DNA from 3 places in the Kitasatospora cinereorecta genome. Region 1 is predicted to be linked to each of the others. Evidence: riboswitches for the same ligand, from Rfam matches in the RefSeq annotation. Region 1 holds a riboswitch; each other region holds the start of a gene.
The links. A riboswitch is a leader RNA that binds a small molecule or an ion and turns the genes downstream of it on or off. The one in region 1 is predicted to bind cobalamin.

Region 1 (6,655 bases):
GGAGACCACCGCGACCTCCGGCATCAGCGCGGCGAGGGCCCGCACGGCGGTGGACTTGGCGGTGCCCTTCTCACCCCGCACGAGCACCCCGCCGACGGCCGGACTGACGGCGTTGAGCAACAGCCCCAGCCGTAGATCGTCCTGCCCGACGATGGCGGTGAAGGGATACGGGGTACTCACAGTGCCTCCTCTGTCACGTGCACAACTGCTCCTGCCACATCGGGCGTCCGCTCCGCGACGTCCGGTCCGTCCGGGGCCCGGGGCACGAAATCAAGCCCGTCCGGGGCGGAGCCCCGGCCGGGGGACGCCCCCACCACCGGTCCCGCCGCAGGCGCCCCCGGCGGTACGAACGGCAACCCCGTCGGCGCCCCCGTCTCGATCAGCCGCCACAACGCGTCCGTGTCCGCGTGCTCCTCGATCAGATCCCCCAGCCGGTCCAGCTGCTCCTCCCGCAGCGCGGAGAAACTCGTGTCCGGGGCCGCCACGAACCGCCGCCCCGCCGCCCGCGCCACCTCTTCGAGGAACCGCCGCCGGAACGCGTCGCTCTCCAGCGACCCGTGCCAGTGCGTCCCCCACACCGCGCCCACCCGGCACCCGTCCAGGAACGGCTCACCGCCGCGCACCTCGGCGACCCCGTGATGGATCTCGTACCCCTCCACCTGCTCCCCGAGCGCGGAACCCGCCGGCCGGGCCAGCACCTTCTCCCGGCCGAAGCGGACCCGCACCGGCAGCAGCCCGAGCCCGTCGACCAGACCGGCCCGCGACTCCACCTCGTCCTCGATCGACTCACCCAGCACCTGGAACCCGCCGCAGATGCCCAGCACCGGGCGCCCCTCGGCGGCCCGCCGCAGCAGCGCGTCGGCCAGCCCCCGCTCCCGCAGCCATCCCAGCGCCTTCACCGTGCCGCGGGTACCGGGCACGACCACCAGGTCCGCGTCCGCCAGCTCCTCGGCGCGGTCCACGAACCGCACCACCACACCCGGCTCGGCCGCCAGCGCGTCCACATCGGTGAAGTTCGACATCAGCGGCACGGCACACACCGCGACCCGCAGGACGTCCTCCCCGTGCGCAGGGGCGACGACCGACTCCCGGACGGCGCCGCGCATCGACACCCGCAGCCCGTCCTCCTCGTCGATGCCCAGACCATGGGCGAACGGCAGCACCCCGTACGTCCGGCGCCCCGTGAGCTCGTACAACATGTCCAGGCCGGGCTCCAGCAGCGACACGTCACCCCGGAACTTGTTCACGAGGTACCCCGCGACCAGCGCCTGGTCCTCGGCGGCCAGCAGGGCCGTCGTGCCGAAGAACGAAGCGAACACACCGCCCCGGTCGATGTCCCCGACGACCAGCACCGGGAAGCGCGCGGCCCGCGCGACACCCATGTTCACGATGTCCGTACGCCGCAGATTGATCTCGGCCGGACTGCCCGCCCCCTCGCAGATCACGGCGTCATACGTGCCCCGGAGCTGCTCCAGACAGTCCACGACCGTCCCGAACAGCGCCTCCTGCCGCCCCCCGTGATATCCGCGCGCACTCATCTCGCCGACCGGCTTCCCCATCAGGACCACCTGACTGGAACGGTCGCCCCCGGGCTTGAGCAGCACCGGATTCATCAGCGCGGTCGGCTCCACCCGGGCGGCCTGCGCCTGCATCGCCTGGGCGCGGCCGATCTCGGCACCCTCACGGGTGACGAACGAGTTCAGCGACATGTTCTGCGCCTTGAACGGCGCGACCTTCACCCCCCGGCGCACCAGCCACCGGCAGATCCCCGCCGTGACGACGCTCTTGCCCGCGTCCGAGGTGGTCCCCGCGACCAACAGCCCGCCGCCCGGTTCCCCGCTCATGCCCGACCCCTCCGTCCCGCGGCCAGCCGCCCGGCCACACACACGCCGAGGGCCAGCACACTCACGCGGCGCGACAGCCGCACCGCGCGTTCGATGTCCGTGACCCGCACGTCCCGGCCGGTGCCCCCGTTGAGCACGGGCCGGTGCTCGATCCGCCCGCCGTACGCCAGGGTCCCGCCGAGCCGTACGCCGAGTGCCCCCGCGAACGAGGCCTCGACCGGACCCGCGTTGGGGCTCGGATGCTTTCCCGTGTCGGCGCGCCAGGCTCGTGCGGCCGCGCGTGGGCTCCCCCCGGCGGCCACCGCGAGCGCGGCCGTGAGGCGCGCGCCGGGCCAGCCGGCGAGGTCGTCGAGCCGGGCCGAGGCCCAGCCGTAGCGCCGGTGGCGCGGCGACCTGTGGCCGACCATGGCGTCCAGGGTGTTGACGGCCCGGAACCCGACCAGGCCGGGTACGCCCCCCAGGGCACCCCACACCAGAGCCCCCACGACGGCGTCGGAGGTGTTCTCGGCGACGGACTCGACCACCGCACGGGCGATCTGCTGCCCGTCCAGGGAGTGCGGGTCCCGGCCGCACAGGTGCGGCAGCCGCTGCCGGGCCGTCTCGATGTCACCGGCGGCGAGAGCGCCGCCGATGGCACGGGCCTCGCGGCCCAGCGACGTACCGCCGACGACGGACCACGTGGCGGCGGCGGTCAGGGCCACGGCCGCGGCGGGACGGTCCCGTACGGCGCGGGCGGCCAGGGCGGCGGCGCCCGCGGCGCCTCCGGCGCAGACCAGCGCGTGCAGGGCGCCCCGGCCGCGGTGATCGCGCCACAGCAGGCTCTCGACGCCTGCCGCGGCCCGCCCGAAGGCGGCGACGGGGTGTCCGCGCCGGGGATCCCCGAGGAGCAGATCACCGATCAGACCGGCGGCGGCGCCGTACGCGAAGATGCGGTCGGCTCGCACGGCTCAGCCGGCCGTCGCGCCTCGAAGGACCTTCGCCACGGGTGGCACAGGGACAGACGCTCGGCAGCCAGGCATGGCAGATGTCCTCACTCAGGGTCCGCGCCCTGGTTCGACGTGACCGGCGACGAGAGTCTCCTGGCTCCCGGATCCGCAGCACCCCGGCGTTCGGGTCCGCGGTGGCGGACCGAGACCTCCATGAGGGGCTGTTCCCCGGTGACAGTGGCGGGACCGCGCCGGATTCGCACCGGCTTCCTCTCCTGTCGCCGTAAACGGCTCCGGCAGTCCACCACGCCTCGCGAACGCCCGTCAACCTGCCGTTGACCTGCGAGGCTGCAGTGTGCGCAGACGCACATCGGGCCGGACACACAGGTGTGTGTCCGGCCCGATGCGACCACGTGCGGTGGTCAGACGACGATCAGATAGATCCCGTACGTCACCGCTGCCGCGCACAGGGCGAAGCAGGCGTACGCGCCGGAGCGCGCCAGTACGGAGGAGCCGCCGCCCTGCGCCGTCGGCGCCTGCTTGGCGAGACCGATGATGCCGAGGGTGAAGAGGCCGACCAGTGCGACGGTGACCACGAGGCTGACGCCGAAGACGGAAGCGAGAGCTGCCCAGTCGATGTTCATGCGGATCTGTCCTTACACCGTGGCCGGTCGGGCCGGGTCGGCCGGGGTCCCGGCCGTCGGGGCCGGGGCCGGAATGGTGGTCTTGAGGTCCGGGACGCCGGAGCCGACGGGCGGCGGACTGACGGCCGCGATGGCGGTGGTGACGACACCCGCGGGCTCGGCGTCCGTCGCGTTGACGTTGGTGTGGTCGACCGGCTTGCGGCGCGACAGCATCCAGATGGCGGCGGAGCCCGTGACGAGGAGCACGGCGACCACGCCGACGCCCCAGGGGCCCTGCTGGGTGAGGAACTCGGCGCCCGCGCCGACCAGACCGGCGGCCGGCAGGGTCAGGCCCCAGGCGACGAACATGCGGGTGGCGGTGGACCAGCGGACCACGCCGCCCTTGCGTCCCAGGCCGGCGCCCATCACGGCACCGGAGCAGGACTGGGTGGTGGAGAGGGAGAAACCGAGGTGCGAGGAGGCCAGGATGACCGTGGCCGCACTGGTCTGGGCGGCGAAGCCCTGCGGCGGCCTGAGGTCGGTGAGGCCGCTACCCATGGTGCGGATGATGCGCCAGCCGCCGAGGTAGGTGCCCAGCGCGATGGCGATACCGGCGGAGGCGATGACCCAGACGGGCGGGTTGGAGCCGGGGGCGAGGACGCCGCCGGTGACCAGGGCCAGGGTGATGATGCCCATCGTCTTCTGGGCGTCGTTGGTGCCGTGGGCGAGGGAGACGAGACCGGCCGAGGCGATCTGGCCGGCCCGGTAGCCCTTGGCCGTCGACTTCAGCTGGGCCTCGTCGGTGATCTTCCGGTTGAGGCGGTACGTCAGCTTCGTGGCCAGCAGAGCGGCCAGACCGGCGACGAGCGGGGCGGCGATCGCGGGCAGCAGGACCTTGGTGACGACGGTGCCGCCGTTGATGGAGGACCAGCCGGCCGACATCACCGCGGCGCCGATGAGACCGCCGAAGAGTGCGTGGGAGGAGCTGGAGGGCAGGCCCACCAGCCAGGTCAGGAGATTCCACAGGATGGCGCCGACGAGCGCCGCGAAGATGACCTCGGTTCTGAGGCCGTTCTCATTGATGATCCCGCCGGAGATCGTCTTGGCGACCTCCACCGACAGGAACGCGCCGACGAGGTTGAGAACGGCGGACATGGCCACCGCTGTCTTGGGCTTGAGAGCGCCGGTCGAGATGGTGGTCGCCATCGCGTTGGCGGTGTCGTGGAAACCGTTCGTGAAATCGAACACGAGAGCTGTCACGACCACAATCGCAAGCAGCAGCGTGATGTGTTCCATTTACCCAGGCAATCGTTCGACGTCAGTGGCTGTAGGAACGTAAGCAACCTGGGTGAACGGAAGGTGAACTGAGCAGGGCGGTGTGGTGACCCCAAGCGCATGCGGACATTCCGCTTGTGTGCGCGAACGGTCGCCGGGACCCGTGCGGCGCGGCGGGTGCCGGGCTCCCGCGGGCTCGGCGTCCAGGTGGACTGCCGCATTTGCCCCATTGGGGAGACTTCGGTCACGTCACCGCAACAGCCCAGGAGGAACGGTCCGGTCGGCCTAGGATCTCCGCATGGACGACCAGGACCGGGACGCGATCGCACAGGCATGGGACGGCGTCGTCGCGACGGCCCGCAGGACGGCCGCGGAGGGGCTGGTCGTCGGCACCTCCGGCAACGTGTCGGCCCGGGTGGGCGGGACCGTCCTGGTCACCCCCACCGGGGTGCCCTACGACCGGCTGGGCCCCGGGGACGCGGTCGGCGTCGACCTCGAAGGGCGCCGGGTGCTCGGCGAGCTGGCCCCGACCAGCGAACTCCCCCTCCACCTGGCCGTCTACAACAGCACCGGCGCCGCTGCCGTCGTCCACACCCACGCCGTGCACGCCACCGCCGTCTCCACGCTCGTCACCGAGGTGCCGCTGGTGCACTACGCCGCCGCCGCCCTCGGGGGACCGGTCCGCACCGCCCCCTACGCGCGCTACGGGACACCGGAGCTCGCCGGCCACATGCTCGCCGCCCTGCGCGACCGCACCGGCTGCCTCCTGCGGAACCACGGGACCCTCACCTACGGGGACACCCTCGACGAGGCCTACGACCGCACCGCCCAGCTCGAATGGCTGTGCAGGCTCTGGCTCACCGCGAGCTCCGTGCCGGGCCGCAGCCCGGCGCTGCTCACCCGGGCCCAGCTGCGCGACGTCCAGGACGCCCTGGAGGACTACGGCCAGCCCGGCTGACCCGGCCCGGCACCGGACGGCCCCGTCCCGCTGGCAGCCCGCGCCGCGGCCCGGGACACTGGAGCCGTGCGCCCGGCAACAGCGACGGCAGCAGCCGTCACCACGATCCTCGGCGTCGGAGCGGCAGCGGTCGCGGCCGGCCGGTACGCCAGCGACGCCGCCCTCGGCGCCCCGTCGCCCCACCCCTTCCCCGGAGACCGCAGACTCACCGTGCACGCCACGGCGGCCGGGCAGGTCACCCTGACCCGCTCCTTCGCCGCCCTGCGCCCCGGCACGTACGGACTGGCGGGCCGCGACGTCCACGCCGTCGTCGGACCGGTGACCGAACAGGCGCCGGAGGGCTCCGCCGACACCGTCGTACGGAGACTGGAACGCGTGGACCGCGGCAGCCTGGAACGGGGCACCAAGGTCCGCATGACCCCGGGGCTCCACACCGGCGACCCGCTCGGCGCCCTCGGCCTGGCGTACAAGGAGGTCGAGATCCCCGGTGAGCTGGGCTTCCTGCCCGCCTGGTTCGTACCCGGCGCCCGCGACACCTGGGTGATCACCGTGCACGGCCTCGGCACCACCCGGGAACACCCCCTGAACGTGCTGGGATTCCTGCACGAACAGCAGCTCCCCGTGCTCGACCTGGCCTACCGCGGCGACGCCGGCGCCCCCCGCTCCCCGGACGGACTCGGCCACCTCGGCGAGTCCGAATGGCGCGACCTCGACGCGGCCATCCGCTACGCCGTGCGCTACGGGGCCGAGAACGTCATCGTCCACGGCTGGTCCTGCGGTGCCTCCATGGCCCTGCACGCCGCCGTCAACTCCGCCCTCCGGGACCGCATCAGGGGCCTCGTCCTGGACTCCCCGGTCCTGGACTGGGAAACCACCCTGCGCGCCCTGGCCTCCGCCCGCGGCGTCCCCGCCGCGCTGCTGCCCCTCGCCGTCCGGGCGGCCCAGGGCCGGACGGGGCTGTACGGCGCGCCGCTCCTGGACACCTCGCTTCCTACGGCCCTGCACGCCCCGACCCTGATCTTCCACGGT
Region 2 (6,655 bases), 1.2 Mb from region 1:
ACGCGTTCCGCGAGGTCTGGCTCCCGAAGGTGACGGAACGCTTTCCCGAGCCCGGCGGGCCGCCACGCACGCGCACCGAGGACATGACCGCTCTCCTCCATCACCCCGAGCGCATGATCCTTCCCCAGCTGGACGGGCATCCGGCGCACCTGCACATCGACCTGTTGCCGCCCTGGCAGCGCAAGGGGTACGGAAGGGAGCTGATGGGAACCTTCCTGGACGCGCTCCACACCCGAGGGGTCCCGGCCGTCCACCTGTCCATGCTCACGGCGAACACCCCGGCCAGGGCGTTCTACGACCGCCTCGGGTTCCACGAGATCGCGGTTCCCGATCCGGGGCCGCTGACCTTCCTGGGGCGCTCCACGGACGGGTGTGGCGGCCATGGGGTGGGCGGACAGCGGGATGCGACCTCGAGGCAGGGCCGAGGCGCAGGCCCGACGGGGTGAGCGAGCCGTGAGGGGACAGAGCGCATGGAGGTTCACGGACGACCGGGGGCGGCCTACTTCGGCGGACAGCCGCCCGTCGCGGGTTCTCCCCTACGTACAGGTCGGGGCGACGCTGGGGCCACGGTATACACCCGGAGGGGATCTTCGGCTCCGGCCATGACGGGCCGACGCCCGACCCCGCGAAGACCGGCACGCTCGCACTGGACGCCGTGGACCACCGGGGTGCGGGCGGCGGCCTGGACGTGGAGACCCTCTTACGCGGCCGTCCGGACCTGGTGGTGGCCGTCAGCTACGGATACGGCCAGGTCTACGGGCTGGACCCCGACACCGCCAAGCACCTGGAGGAGCGGGTTCCGGTCGTCGTGATCGACGTGGGCCAGGCGCGCACCCTGGACCGGGTGGCCGAGCGGTTCGCCGAGCTGGCGCGCTCGCTCGGTGGTGCACCGGTCCCGGCCGCGGCGCAGGACCTGGGGGCCGCGCGGGACCGGCTCCGTGCCGCGGCGGGTGCCGCGCCCGGCGGCCCCCGGGTGGTGGCGCTGTCGCCGGCGGGGCGGGAGCAGGCGCATGGCGCCCGCCCCGCGATGTGGCCCGAGCGGCGGGTGCCGGCCGAGCTCGGGGTCACCCTGGTGTCCCCGGCCGAGGGCCCGGGGGTCAACTGGTCCACCACGGGCTGGACACAGGCGGCGGAGCTCCGGCCGCACATCGTCCTCACGGACATCCGGTCCCACGCGACGCCGCTCGTCGAGACCGACGCCCCCGCCCGGTCGGCGGTGGCGCGGGGGGCCCGGATCGTGCCGTGGGACCCGGAACCCGTGTGCAGCCCGCAGGCCCGTGCGCGTTTCCTCGGGCTCGTGGCGGACGCGGTGGAGGCGGTGGCAGGCGGCTGACGCGGCCTCCGGCCGCGCGGGCGGCGGTCGGCACCCCGCCGCCGGACCGTTCGCCTCAGCTGCTCGTCGCCGCCGAGGGCGGGAGCGCTGCTCCGTACGGACCCGCCGGATCGCGCCCGCCACCACCCTTCGCGAGGCTGGCCCGGACGGAGGGACACGCGATCCCCGTACCCCCAAGGGCAGGAGCAGGAATGCAGCAGGACAAGCACCCGTCGTACCGCCCCGTGGTCTTCCGCGACCGTTCCGCCGGCTACGCCTTTCTGACCCGGTCCACGGCGTCGAGCGAACAGACCATCGACTGGGACGACGGCGCCCGCTACCCCGTCATCGACGTGGAGATCTCCGCCGAGAGCCACCCGTTCTTCACGGGCAAGGCGCGGGTGGTCGACACCGAGGGCCAGGTCGCGAAATTCGAGCGGCGGTACGGGGACGAAGGAGGCAAGGAGGAAGGGGGCAGGGGCACCCCCTGACTCCTCCCGGCCGCCCGGGCCCCTTCCCCCGGCACGCGCGCCCGCGCGGGAGGCGGGGGCGGCGGCGGTGCGTCCGGTGCCCTGGGCCGCGTAAGGGGCGTGCGCGCTGCTCCCCGACGCGGGGGCGCGGCACTCGTCACGGCGGGCAGGGGCGCGTGCACGTCCGGCGCGCCGCACACCCTGACCCCGCACGGACCGCTCGGAGAGCGGGCCCACGCACGCCTCAGCTCCCCGCGTGCAGTGACCCTGGGTGACGACGGGGCCGTGCGCAGGCGTCCGCCGCCGTCACCGTCGCACGGGCTGACGCCCTCCCTCCCGGCAAGGAGGAACCCGCGACGGTCTGACCAGCACACCTGCGCCCGAGCGGTGAGTGTCCTCGCCCCCGCCCCGGTCGTTTGGATCTGCATGACCGTGACCCTTACCGACACCGTCCCACCGTCCACCGTCGATCTGCTGACCGGCGTCCTCCTCGGTGCGGGCCACCGCCGCGAGCACGGCTTCTGGCAGCGGCTCATCAGTACAGAACCGTTCCGCCGCCCTGCCGGCGGAACCCCCGAGGAACGCCTTGACCTCGCCTACGAACGGCTGCGCATCCTCAACCGCTCCCTCGACAGCGGAGCACGCCTCGCCGCCGACCCTCGCGCGCTCGCCGCCCTGCACGAATGGCTCGGACCGGTGGACCCCGCGCTCACCACCGTGGCGGGCATTCACTACAACCTCTTCCTCGGCAGCCTCCTGGACCACGACGCCGTCGGCAGCCGCGATCTGTCGGACCACCTGGCGATGCGCCGCATCGGCACCTTCCTCTGTACGGAGGTGGCGCACGGCAACGACGCGGCGTCCATGGAGACCACCGCGACGTACGACCGCGCACGCGACGGCTTCGTGCTGCACACCCCGAACGCGGGTGCGCAGAAGTTCATGCCCAACACCAGCCCGGCGGGCGGGCCGAAGTCCGGACTGGTCGCCGCACGTCTGCTGGCCGACGGTGAGGACCACGGGATCCGTCTCTTCCTCGTGCGGCTCACCGACGACGTACGGGCTCTTCCCGGCGTACGCGTACGGCGCCTTCCCGCCAGGATGGGCAGTCCCGTGGACCACTGCCTGACCTCGTTCGAGCAACTGTTCGTGGGGCGGGACGCGTTGCTGGGAGCGGAGGAGGGAGGCGGCGGGGAGGGGGACTTCCACAGTACGCGGGCCTGCCGCCGGCGCCGCTTCCTGACCTCCATCGGCCGGGTCGTCCCCGGCCGGATCTCCATGAGCGCCTGCGCGGCCGGCTCCGCCCGGGCCACACTCGCGGTCGCCGTCCGCTACGGCGGGCACCGGATGATCTCCGGTGCCAGGGGCACCCGCGCGGTCCCCGTCAACGCCCACCGGACCCATCACGGGCCGCTCGCCTCGGCCATGGCGACGGTGTTCGCCATGAGCCTGCTGCACCGCCGTGCGCTGGACCGGTGGGAGGTCTGCACCGAGGAGGACCGGGCGGAGGCGGAGCGGCTCGTCGCGGTGGCGAAGGCATGGATCACCTGGCGGGCACGCGCCGTCATCGTCCAGTGCCGTGAACGCTGCGGCGCACAGGCCCTGCTGGAGAACAACGGCATGACCGAACTGGTCACCGGCGTGGAAGGGGCCATCACCGCGGAGGGCGACAACGTCGCGCTGTACAGCAGGGCTGCCGCTGATCTGCTCCTCGCGGCCGGCCCCGGCGGTGGGGACACCCCGCTCGACCGCACCCCCGGTCAACTGGCCGATCCACACTTCCTCGGCAGGCTCCTCGCGGCCGTCGAGGACATCTGGTTCAGCCGGGCCAGGGAGCGGGTGCTGTCGGCATCCCACGACGACAGGCTCGCCCGGTGGAACGCGGGTTCCGGGCCCGCGCTGCGCGGAGTCGAGGCCCACGCCTACCGGCAGGCAGCCGAGGCCTTCGCACAGGCCCGGGCCGCGCTGCCCGGAGGGGCGGCCCGGGAGCGGCTGGCGGAGCTGGAGCGGCTGTTCGCCCTCGAATGGGTGGCCCGCAACAGCGGCGACCTGCTGGCCGCCGGTCTCCTGAGCGCCGATCAGGTCGACGAGCTGCCGGGAGCCACCGAGGAACTCATCACGGCCGTCGCCGCGCACGCCCGCGAACTGGCCGACTCCTTCGCGCTGCCCGCCGAGCTGCTCGCCGACTGGCCGATCGCGGGACCCGGCTACGCCGACGCGTACGACGACCCCGAGGGGCCCTGGCACGCCGGGGCGGCGGGCCCGGCATGAGCGCCGCACAGGCAGCTCGCCGGCGGGCCGGCACCGCAGCCCCGGGCCGCCGGGGGGTGCGCGAGACGATGGAGATCCTCGGCCTGCGGGCCGTGCTGCTGGCGTACTGGGGCACGTCCTCCCTGCTCGCCCGCGGCCGTGCGAAACCCCGTGCCGTCTGCGGCGAATCGGTTCGCCGCACGCCCTGACGGCATGACGGGCGGCCGGTGTGCGGGGAGGCGCGAGGGGTGTGCGGCAGCGTACGTGCGCGCACGCCTCCCGGAGCACCGGCGCCCCCTGCGCACCGGCCACCGCTACGCAGGCGGCCGTGCCGCCGCGTGATAGCTTGCAGACGCCAGTCGCACTCCACGTGGAGTCAGGGAATCCGGTGAGAATCCGGAGCTGACGCGCAGCGGTGAGGGGGACGGGCGGGGCCACGGCCACTGGGACACCCTCGGGTGCTCCGGGAAGGCGTCCCGTCCGGACGAACCCGAGTCCGAAGACCTGCTGGCACCCCGTTCCCGTACCGGGAGCGGTACTCCGTACCGGGCTTCGCGCAAGAGCCCAGAGACGCAGAGGGAACTCGTGCCGTCCATACCCAGTGCCGTACACCGAACCGCCATGCTCACCGCGGGACTTGTCCTGCTGAGCGCCTGCGGCGGCAGCGGAAGCCCCTCCGGCGGGGCCGCGAAGGACGGCGGCGCCGGATACCCGGTGACGCTGGAGAACTGCGGACGCACGGTGACGGTCGAGGCCGCGCCGCGCCGCGCGGTGTCCCTGAACCAGGGATCGACGGAGATCCTGTTCGCCCTGGGCCTCGCCGACCGGCTCGTGGGTACCGCGACCTGGACCGACCCGGTGATGAAGGGCCTGGAGAAGGCCGACGCCGCGGTACCCCGCATCGCGGAGAACCGGCCCTCGTCGGAGAAGGTCCTCGACAAGGAACCCGACTTCGTCAGCGCCTCGTTCGAATCGACGCTCGGCAAGGGCGGGGTCGCGCCCCGCGAGCAGTTCGAGAAGCTCGGTGTGCCGACCTATCTCTCGCCCACCGACTGCACGGCCAAGGACAACACCGGCAGCGGCGACGGCTCCCGCACGAAACCCCTGACCATGGACAGTGTGTACGCCGAAGTCCACGACCTGGCGCAGGTGTTCGGCGTACAGGAGCGGGGCGACGCGCTCGTCGCCGATCTCCGGAAGCGGATCGGTACGGCGACCGCGGACATCGACGCCTCCGACACCACCCTGCTCTACTGGTTCGCGAACGCCGAGGCCCCCTACCTGGCCGGCTGCTGCGGAGCGCCCGGCATCATCACCGAGGAAGTCGGTGCGAAGAACGTCTTCGACGACACCCACGAGGAATGGCCCCAGATCAACTGGGAGACCGTCGCCGACCGCAACCCCGACGTCCTCGTCATCGGTGACCTGACCCGCAGGTCGCAGACCGCCGAGAGCGCCGGGAAGAAGATCGAGTTCCTGGAGACCAACCCCGCCACGAAGAACATGGACGCGGTCCGGCACAAGCGCTACGTCCTCCTCAGCGGCCAGGCGATGAACCCGACCATCCGCACCGTCGAGGGCGTGGAGCGCGTCGCCGCAGGGCTGCGCTCGTTCGGGCTCGCGGGGTGACGGTCACGCGCGGAGCGGCCGTCACCGAACCGGCCGTGGACGCAGGCCCGGTGAGGACGCCCGCGGCCGGTGCGCGTGTCCTGCGTGACGGCCTCCTGTGGAGCGGAGGCGTCGCCCTCCTGCTCCTGTCCGTCGCGGTCGCCGTCACGATCGGGCCCGCCCGCATCTCCGTCCCCGACGTCTGGTCCGCGGTGGCCTCCCACCTCGGCCTGGGCGACACCCGGCTCACCCCGATCCGGGACGGCATCATCTGGAACCTGCGTATGCCCCGCACCCTGCTCGCCGCGGTGTGCGGGGCGGGACTCGCGGTGTGCGGCACCGTGATGCAGTCCCTGCTGCGCAACCCGCTCGCCGACCCGTTCGTCCTCGGAGTGTCCTCCGGGGCGTCCTCCGGGGCGGTCGTGGTCGTCGTCCTCGGGGTCGGCGGGGGAGCGGTGTCGATCTCCACCGGGGCCTTCGTCGGTGCGCTGTGCTCGTTCGCCCTCGTGCTGCTGCTCAGCCACACGCTCGGCGGATCGACCGACCGGGTCGTCCTGTCCGGCGTCGCGGCCATGCAGCTGTTCTCCGCGCTCACCTCCTTCGTCGTGATGACCGCCGCCGACGCCGAACAGACCAGGGGCGTGCTGTTCTGGCTGCTGGGCTCCCTGAGCGGGGTCGGCTGGACCGATGTGTGGATGTGCTCCGCGGTGCTCGCCGTGACGCTGCTGATCTGCCTCGGACACGCCCGTACGCTCGACGCGTTCGCGTTCGGCCAGGACGCGGCGGCGGCCCTCGGCATCCATGTCGCCCGCACCCGGATCGTGCTGCTCTGCACGACCGCGCTGCTGACCGCGGCGCTCGTCAGCTCGGCCGGCGCCATCGGTTTCGTCGGCCTCGTCCTGCCGCACGCCGCCCGTGCGCTGACCGGCTCGGGACACCGGCGGCTGCTCCCGGTCACCATGCTGGCCGGGGCGGTGTTCCTGGTGTGGGTCGACACCCTGGCCCGGACCGTTCT
Region 3 (6,655 bases), 3.3 Mb from region 1:
ACACCTGAGGGAGGACGACGACCCGTGACCGGACCGTGCCACCATGTGAGCCGCGACAGACGGAGGAACCGGTGACGGCAGCAGCACAGCAGTCGGGAAGGCGGGCCATGGGTACCGACGGGGCCAGCAGTACGGGCGAGACCGGTGCGGGTGCGCGTACGGCGCGCGTCCCCAAGTACTACCGGCTCAAGCGCCATCTCCTCGACATGACCGACACCTTGCCGCCCGGCACCCCGGTGCCGCCCGAGCGGACCCTGGCCGCCGAGTTCGACACCTCGCGCACCACCGTGCGCCAGGCGCTCCAGGAGCTGGTCGTCGAGGGCCGGCTGGAGCGCATCCAGGGCAAGGGCACCTTCGTCGCCAAGCCGAAGGTCTCGCAGGCCCTGCAGCTCACCTCGTACACCGAGGACATGCGCGCCCAAGGGCTGGAGCCGGCATCTCAGCTGCTGGACATCGGTTACGTCACGGCGGACGACACGCTCGCCGGGCTGCTGGACATCACGGCCGGCGGGCGGGTGCTGCGGATCGAGCGGCTCAGGCTCGCCAGCGGTGAGCCCATGGCCATCGAGACCACGCACCTGTCGGCCAAGCGCTTTCCCGCGCTGCGCCGTTCGCTCGTGAAGTACACCTCGCTCTACACCGCGCTCGCCGAGGTCTACGACGTCCGCCTCGCGGAGGCCGAGGAGACCATCGAGACCTCGCTGGCCACCCCGCGCGAGGCAGGACTGCTCGGTACGGACGTGGGCCTGCCGATGCTCATGCTGTCCCGGCACTCGATCGACGGCCACGGAGAGCCGGTGGAATGGGTGCGCTCGGTGTACCGGGGCGACCGGTACAAGTTCGTGGCCCGCCTGAAACGGCCGGCCGACTGACCCTCACGTATGACCCATCCCCTTGCAATTGCAGGGGGATCAGTCATTTCGGGCGAACACAGGACCGTTGCAGGACCGCAATGCGGACGGGGGGTGACGGTGGCCGGAACTCTCGCCTAGATTTCCTGCGCATTACACCAGGTGATCAGCGAGGGGACGGAGTCGCCACATGTCAGAAGATACCGAAGTGAAACCACCGACAGTGACACCGGCGAGGGTGGTCATCGCACTCTGCCTGATCGCGCCGTTCGTCGCGATGCTCTGGGTGAGCTCGTACGCAAAGGTGGAACCGACTTTCGTCGGCATCCCGTTCTTCTACTGGTACCAAATGCTCTGGGTGATCGTCTCGACCGCACTCACCATGATCGCTTACAAGCTGTGGCAGCGTGACCAGCGCGCCCGCAAGGGGGGTGCGTCAGCATGAAGGACGGCGTGAACGGCGTCGCACTCGCCGTGTTCATCTTCTTCTTCCTGGCCGTCACGGTCATCGGGTTCATGGCCGCGCGCTGGCGCAAGGCCGAGAACGAGGCCAGCCTGGATGAATGGGGCCTGGGCGGACGGTCGTTCGGCACCTGGGTCACCTGGTTCCTGCTCGGCGGCGACCTGTACACGGCGTACACCTTCGTCGCGGTCCCCGCGGCGATCTACGCGGCGGGCGCGGCCGGCTTCTTCGCCGTCCCGTACACGATTCTCGTCTACCCGCTGATCTTCACCTTCCTGCCGCGGCTCTGGTCCGTCTCGCACAAGCACGGGTACGTCACCACCTCGGACTTCGTCCGCGGCCGCTTCGGCTCGAAGGGGCTCTCGCTGGCGGTGGCCCTCACCGGCATCCTCGCCACGATGCCGTACATCGCGCTCCAGCTCGTCGGCATCCAGGCCGTGCTGGACGTCATGGGCGTCGGCGGCGGCGAGACCACGCACTGGTTCGTCAAGGACCTGCCGCTGCTGATCGCGTTCGCCGTACTCGCCGCGTACACGTATTCGTCGGGGCTGCGCGCACCCGCGCTGATCGCGTTCGTCAAGGACGGTCTGATCTATCTGGTCATCGCGGTGGCGATCATCTACATCCCGATCAAGCTCGGCGGATTCGACGACATCTTCGCCAAGGCGGGCGAGGCGTTCGCGCAGACGAACGAGGCGACGGGCAAACCCCGCGGAGCGCTCGTACCCGGCGACATGGGCCATTGGGGATACGCCACGCTGGCACTGGGCTCGGCGCTGGCGCTCTTCATGTACCCGCACTCGATCACGGCGACGCTCTCCAGCCGCAGCCGTGAGGTGATCCGGCGCAACACCACGATCCTGCCGCTGTACTCACTGATGCTGGGCCTGCTGGCCCTCCTCGGGTTCATGGCGATCGCCGCCGGGGTGAAGGTGGACAACGGCCAGTTGGCCATTCCGCAGCTGTTCGAGAACATGTTCCCCGACTGGTTCGCCGGTGTGGCCTTCGCCGCCATCGGAATCGGCGCCCTGGTGCCCGCCGCGATCATGTCGATCGCGGCGGCGAACCTCTTCACCCGAAACATCTACAAGGACTTCATCAGGCCCGGCGCCACCCCCGCGCAGGAGACCAAGGTCTCCAAGATGGTCTCCCTCCTGGTCAAGGTCGGAGCGCTCGCCTTCGTCCTGACCATGGACAAGACGGTCGCGATCAACTTCCAGCTGCTCGGCGGGATCTGGATCCTGCAGACGATGCCGGCCCTGGTCGGGGGCCTGTTCACCCGGTGGTTCCACCGCTGGGCCCTGATCGCGGGCTGGGCGGTCGGCATGCTGTACGGCACGGTGGCCGCGTACGGCGTCGCGAGCCCCACCCAGAAGCACTTCGGCGGATCCTCGAAGGAGATCCCCGGCATCGGGGAGATCGGCTACATCGGTCTCACCGCGTTCGTCCTGAACGTCGTGGTGGTGGTCGTTCTCACCTTCGTCCTCAACGCGCTGAAGGCCCCGGCGGGCGTCGACGAGACCTCCCCGTCCGACTACACCGCGGACGTGGGCGACCCCGGCGTCCAGGAGAAGCTCCCGCCGGCCACGGTGGGCGCCCCGGGCGGCCACTGACCCCGCCCGGCACACGGTTCCGGTCCGGGCCGCCGCATCCCGCACGGGGCGCGGCGGCCCGTCGCGTTCCGGGCGGCCGTGACGGGGGGTCGCCCCCGGTCGTGGAGGAGCACGAGGGGCACGGCAGGGGCGGGCACGCCGTACCGGATCCACCGGGGCGCCAGGCCTGGCAGGGCCACGGAGCGGGACCAAAAGCCACGACCGCCTTCCCGTTCCTGACGGTTTCGCCCGGACCTCAGACGCAGTTCGACACAACATGTGGGGGCCGTCTCGCAGGGCGGCCCCCACATGTATGCTCATGCTCGCTGTCGCCGCAGGGGAATCCGGTGTGAATCCGGAACTGTCCCGCAACGGTATGACCGGTGCGCTTTTGCGCACCCGGAAGTCCGAAGACCTGCCGACAGCGCGTCCGGCTCGACCGAGCCGGAGGCCATACGTCCGGGCCTCGCGGAGGGCCGGTGGACGCCGTGCGCCGTGCTGCCCCCACCCGGGCACCGCCCTGCCCGGCTTCCCCGCTCCCGCCGGCCCCGAGCCGAGCGAGGGATAGCCCCCGTGACCATCGCGCCAGCCGATCCGGTTTCAGCGGTAGATTCAGCCGAGTCCACGCCCGACGGGCCCGGGACCGCACTGCTGCGGACCCTGACCGACCTCACCGCCGATCTGCCCGACACCGACCCCGGACGGGTCGCCGCCGCCGCGCTGCGCGGCCGCAGCGCCCGGTCGGACGAGGCGGAGCTGCGCACGCTGGCCACCGAGGCCGCCGCGGGACTCATCTCCGAGGACCCCGCCTACTCCCGGCTCGCCGCCCGGCTCCTCACCCGCTCGATCGGGGACGAGGCGGCCGGCCAGGGCGCGGTCTCCTTCTCCGCCTCGGTCGCCACCGGTCACCGCGAGGGCCTGATCGCCGACCGCACGGCCGAGTTCGTCACACTGCACGCGGCGGCGCTCGACGCGCTGGTCGAGCAGGCGCTCGCCGACCGTGCCGACGACCGCTTCGGCTACTTCGGCCTGCGGACGCTGTACAGCCGCTATCTGCTGCGCCACCCGCTCACCCGCCAGGTCATCGAGACCCCGCAGCACTTCATGCTGCGGGTCGCCGCCGGGCTCGCCGAGGACACCTCCGGGCACGCGCTGGACGAAGTGGCCGCGTTGTACGGCCTGATGAGCCGGCTCGACTACCTCCCTTCCTCCCCCACCCTCTTCAACTCCGGTACCCGGCACCCGCAGATGTCCTCCTGCTACCTGCTGGACTCGCCGCTGGACGAGCTCGACTCGATCTACGACCGCTACCACCAGGTGGCACGCCTCTCCAAGCACGCGGGCGGCATCGGCCTCTCGTACTCCCGCATCCGCGCGCGCGGTTCGCTGATCCGTGGCACCAACGGGCACTCCAACGGCATCGTGCCGTTCCTGAAGACGCTCGACGCCTCGGTCGCCGCGGTCAACCAGGGCGGCCGGCGCAAGGGCGCCGCCGCCGTCTACCTGGAGACCTGGCACGCGGACATCGAGGAGTTCCTGGAGCTGCGCGACAACACCGGTGAGGACCAGCGGCGTACGCACAACCTCAACCTGGCGCACTGGATCCCGGACGAGTTCATGCGCCGCGTCGACGCCGACACCGAGTGGTCGCTGTTCTCGCCCGCCGACGTGCCCGGGCTGGTCGACCTGTGGGGTGACGCCTTCGACGCCGCCTACCGCGAGGCGGAGGCCGCGGGCCTGGCCCGCAAAACGATGCCCGCGCGTGACCTGTACGGCCGCATGATGCGGACGCTCGCACAGACCGGGCAGGGCTGGATGACGTTCAAGGACGCCTCCAACCGCACGGCGAACCAGACCGCGGAGCCGGGCCGGGTCGTGCACTCGTCGAATCTCTGCACCGAGATCCTCGAGGTCACCGACGACGGCGAGACGGCCGTCTGCAACCTGGGTTCCGTCAACCTCGGCGCGTTCGTCACCGGCGGGGAAATGGACTGGGAGCGGCTGGACGCCACCGTCCGTACCGCCGTGACCTTCCTCGACCGCGTGGTGGACATCAACTTCTACCCGACCGAGCAGGCCGGCCGCTCCAACGCCCGCTGGCGTCCGGTGGGCCTGGGCGCGATGGGCCTGCAGGACGTCTTCTTCCAGCTGCGGCTGCCCTTCGACTCGCCGGAGGCCCGCGCACTGTCCACGAAGATCTCCGAGCGGATCATGCTCGCCGCGTACGAGGCCTCCTGCGACCTCGCCGAGCGCTCGGGCCCGCTGCCCGCCTGGTCCGAGACGCGCGCCGCCCGCGGTGTGCTGCACCCCGACCACTACGACACCGAGGTCAGCTGGCCGGAGCGCTGGGACGCGCTGCGCGCCCGGGTCGCGAAGACCGGGATGCGCAACTCCCTGCTGCTCGCCATCGCGCCGACGGCGACGATCGCGTCGATCGCCGGGGTGTACGAGTGCATCGAGCCGCAGGTCTCCAACCTCTTCAAGCGCGAGACGCTCAGCGGTGAGTTCCTCCAGGTCAACGCCTACCTGGTGGACGAGCTGAAGAGGCTCGGCGTGTGGGACGCGCGGACCCGTGAGGCGCTGCGTGAGGCGAGCGGCTCCGTGCAGGGCTTCGCCTGGATCCCCGAGGACGTGCGGGCGCTGTACCGCACGGCGTGGGAGATCCCCCAGCGCGGTCTGATCGACATGGCGGCGGCCCGTACGCCGTTCCTCGACCAGAGCCAGTCCCTGAACCTGTTCCTGGAGACGCCGACGATCGGGAAGCTCTCCTCGATGTACGCGTACGCCTGGAAGCAGGGACTGAAGACGACGTACTACCTGCGCTCGCGTCCGGCGACCCGGATCGCCCGTGCGGCGTCCGGGACGGCCACGGCCGCAGCCCCCCTTCCCGTACAGCAGGCAGCGGCGCCCGACGCGGACGCCGTCGCCTGCTCGCTCGAAAACCCCGAGTCCTGCGAGGCCTGCCAGTAATGAGCTCCCCCGAGAACAAGAACCTGCTCGACCCGGGCTTCGAACTGACCCTGCGCCCCATGCGCTACCCGGACTTCTACGAGCGCTACCGGGACGCGATCAAGAACACCTGGACGGTGGAGGAGGTCGACCTCCATTCCGACGTCGCCGACCTCGCCAAGCTCTCCCCCGGAGAGCAGCACATGATCGGCCGGCTCGTGGCGTTCTTCGCCACGGGCGACTCGATCGTCTCCAACAACCTGGTGCTGACGCTCTACAAGCACATCAACTCCCCCGAGGCGCGCCTGTATCTGTCGCGTCAGCTGTTCGAGGAGGCCGTGCACGTCCAGTTCTACCTGACGCTGCTCGACACGTATCTCCCCGATCCGGCGGACCGCGCGGCGGCCTTCGACGCGGTCGAGGAGATTCCCTCGATCCGCGAGAAGGCGCAGTTCTGCTTCCGGTGGATGGACTCCGTCGAGAAGATCGACCGGCTGGAGACGCAGGCCGACCGCCGCCGTTTCCTGCTGAACCTGATCTGCTTCGCCGCGTGCATCGAGGGGCTGTTCTTCTACGGCGCCTTCGCGTACGTCTACTGGTTCCGCTCGCGGGGTCTGCTGCACGGTCTGGCCACGGGCACCAACTGGGTGTTCCGTGACGAGACGATGCACATGAACTTCGCGTTCGAGGTCGTGGACACCGTCCGCAAGGAGGAGCCCGAGCTCTTCGACGACGCCCTCCAGCAGCAGGTCACCGACATGCTGAAGGAAGCGGTCGAGGCGGAGCTGCAGTTCGGGCGC

Region 2: it holds a riboswitch for cobalamin, as region 1 does, so the genes downstream of both, ACFPN0_RS01985 (ABC transporter substrate-binding protein) here and ACFPN0_RS07245 (cobalamin biosynthesis protein) in region 1, are expected to answer to the same signal.
Region 3: it holds a riboswitch for cobalamin, as region 1 does, so the genes downstream of both, ACFPN0_RS22585 (ribonucleoside-diphosphate reductase subunit alpha) here and ACFPN0_RS07245 (cobalamin biosynthesis protein) in region 1, are expected to answer to the same signal.

The regions. Positions count from the first base shown of each region.
Region 1 covers NZ_JBHSJP010000001.1:1,564,803-1,571,457, reverse strand. Annotated here, with positions in the region: gene ACFPN0_RS07255 (putative cobaltochelatase) at 1-180, opposite strand, end outside; gene ACFPN0_RS07250 (cobyric acid synthase) at 177-1,844, opposite strand; gene ACFPN0_RS07245 (cobalamin biosynthesis protein) at 1,841-2,788, opposite strand; cobalamin riboswitch at 2,917-3,043, opposite strand; gene ACFPN0_RS07240 (hypothetical protein) at 3,193-3,414, opposite strand; gene ACFPN0_RS07235 (inorganic phosphate transporter) at 3,427-4,689, opposite strand; gene ACFPN0_RS07230 (class II aldolase/adducin family protein) at 4,967-5,626, shown strand; gene ACFPN0_RS07225 (alpha/beta hydrolase) at 5,693-6,655, shown strand, end outside.
Region 2 covers NZ_JBHSJP010000001.1:410,701-417,355, reverse strand. Annotated here, with positions in the region: gene ACFPN0_RS02010 (GNAT family N-acetyltransferase) at 1-446, shown strand, start outside; partial or broken gene ACFPN0_RS02005 (substrate-binding domain-containing protein) at 403-1,333, shown strand; gene ACFPN0_RS02000 (type B 50S ribosomal protein L31) at 1,525-1,803, shown strand; gene ACFPN0_RS01995 (acyl-CoA dehydrogenase family protein) at 2,209-4,053, shown strand; gene ACFPN0_RS01990 (hypothetical protein) at 4,050-4,241, shown strand; cobalamin riboswitch at 4,372-4,558, shown strand; gene ACFPN0_RS01985 (ABC transporter substrate-binding protein) at 4,654-5,661, shown strand; gene ACFPN0_RS01980 (FecCD family ABC transporter permease) at 5,712-6,655, shown strand, end outside.
Region 3 covers NZ_JBHSJP010000001.1:4,861,223-4,867,877, reverse strand. Annotated here, with positions in the region: gene ACFPN0_RS22600 (GntR family transcriptional regulator) at 108-872, shown strand; gene ACFPN0_RS22595 (DUF3311 domain-containing protein) at 1,042-1,296, shown strand; gene mctP (monocarboxylate uptake permease MctP) at 1,293-2,927, shown strand; cobalamin riboswitch at 3,220-3,343, shown strand; gene ACFPN0_RS22585 (ribonucleoside-diphosphate reductase subunit alpha) at 3,480-5,876, shown strand; gene ACFPN0_RS22580 (ribonucleotide-diphosphate reductase subunit beta) at 5,876-6,655, shown strand, end outside.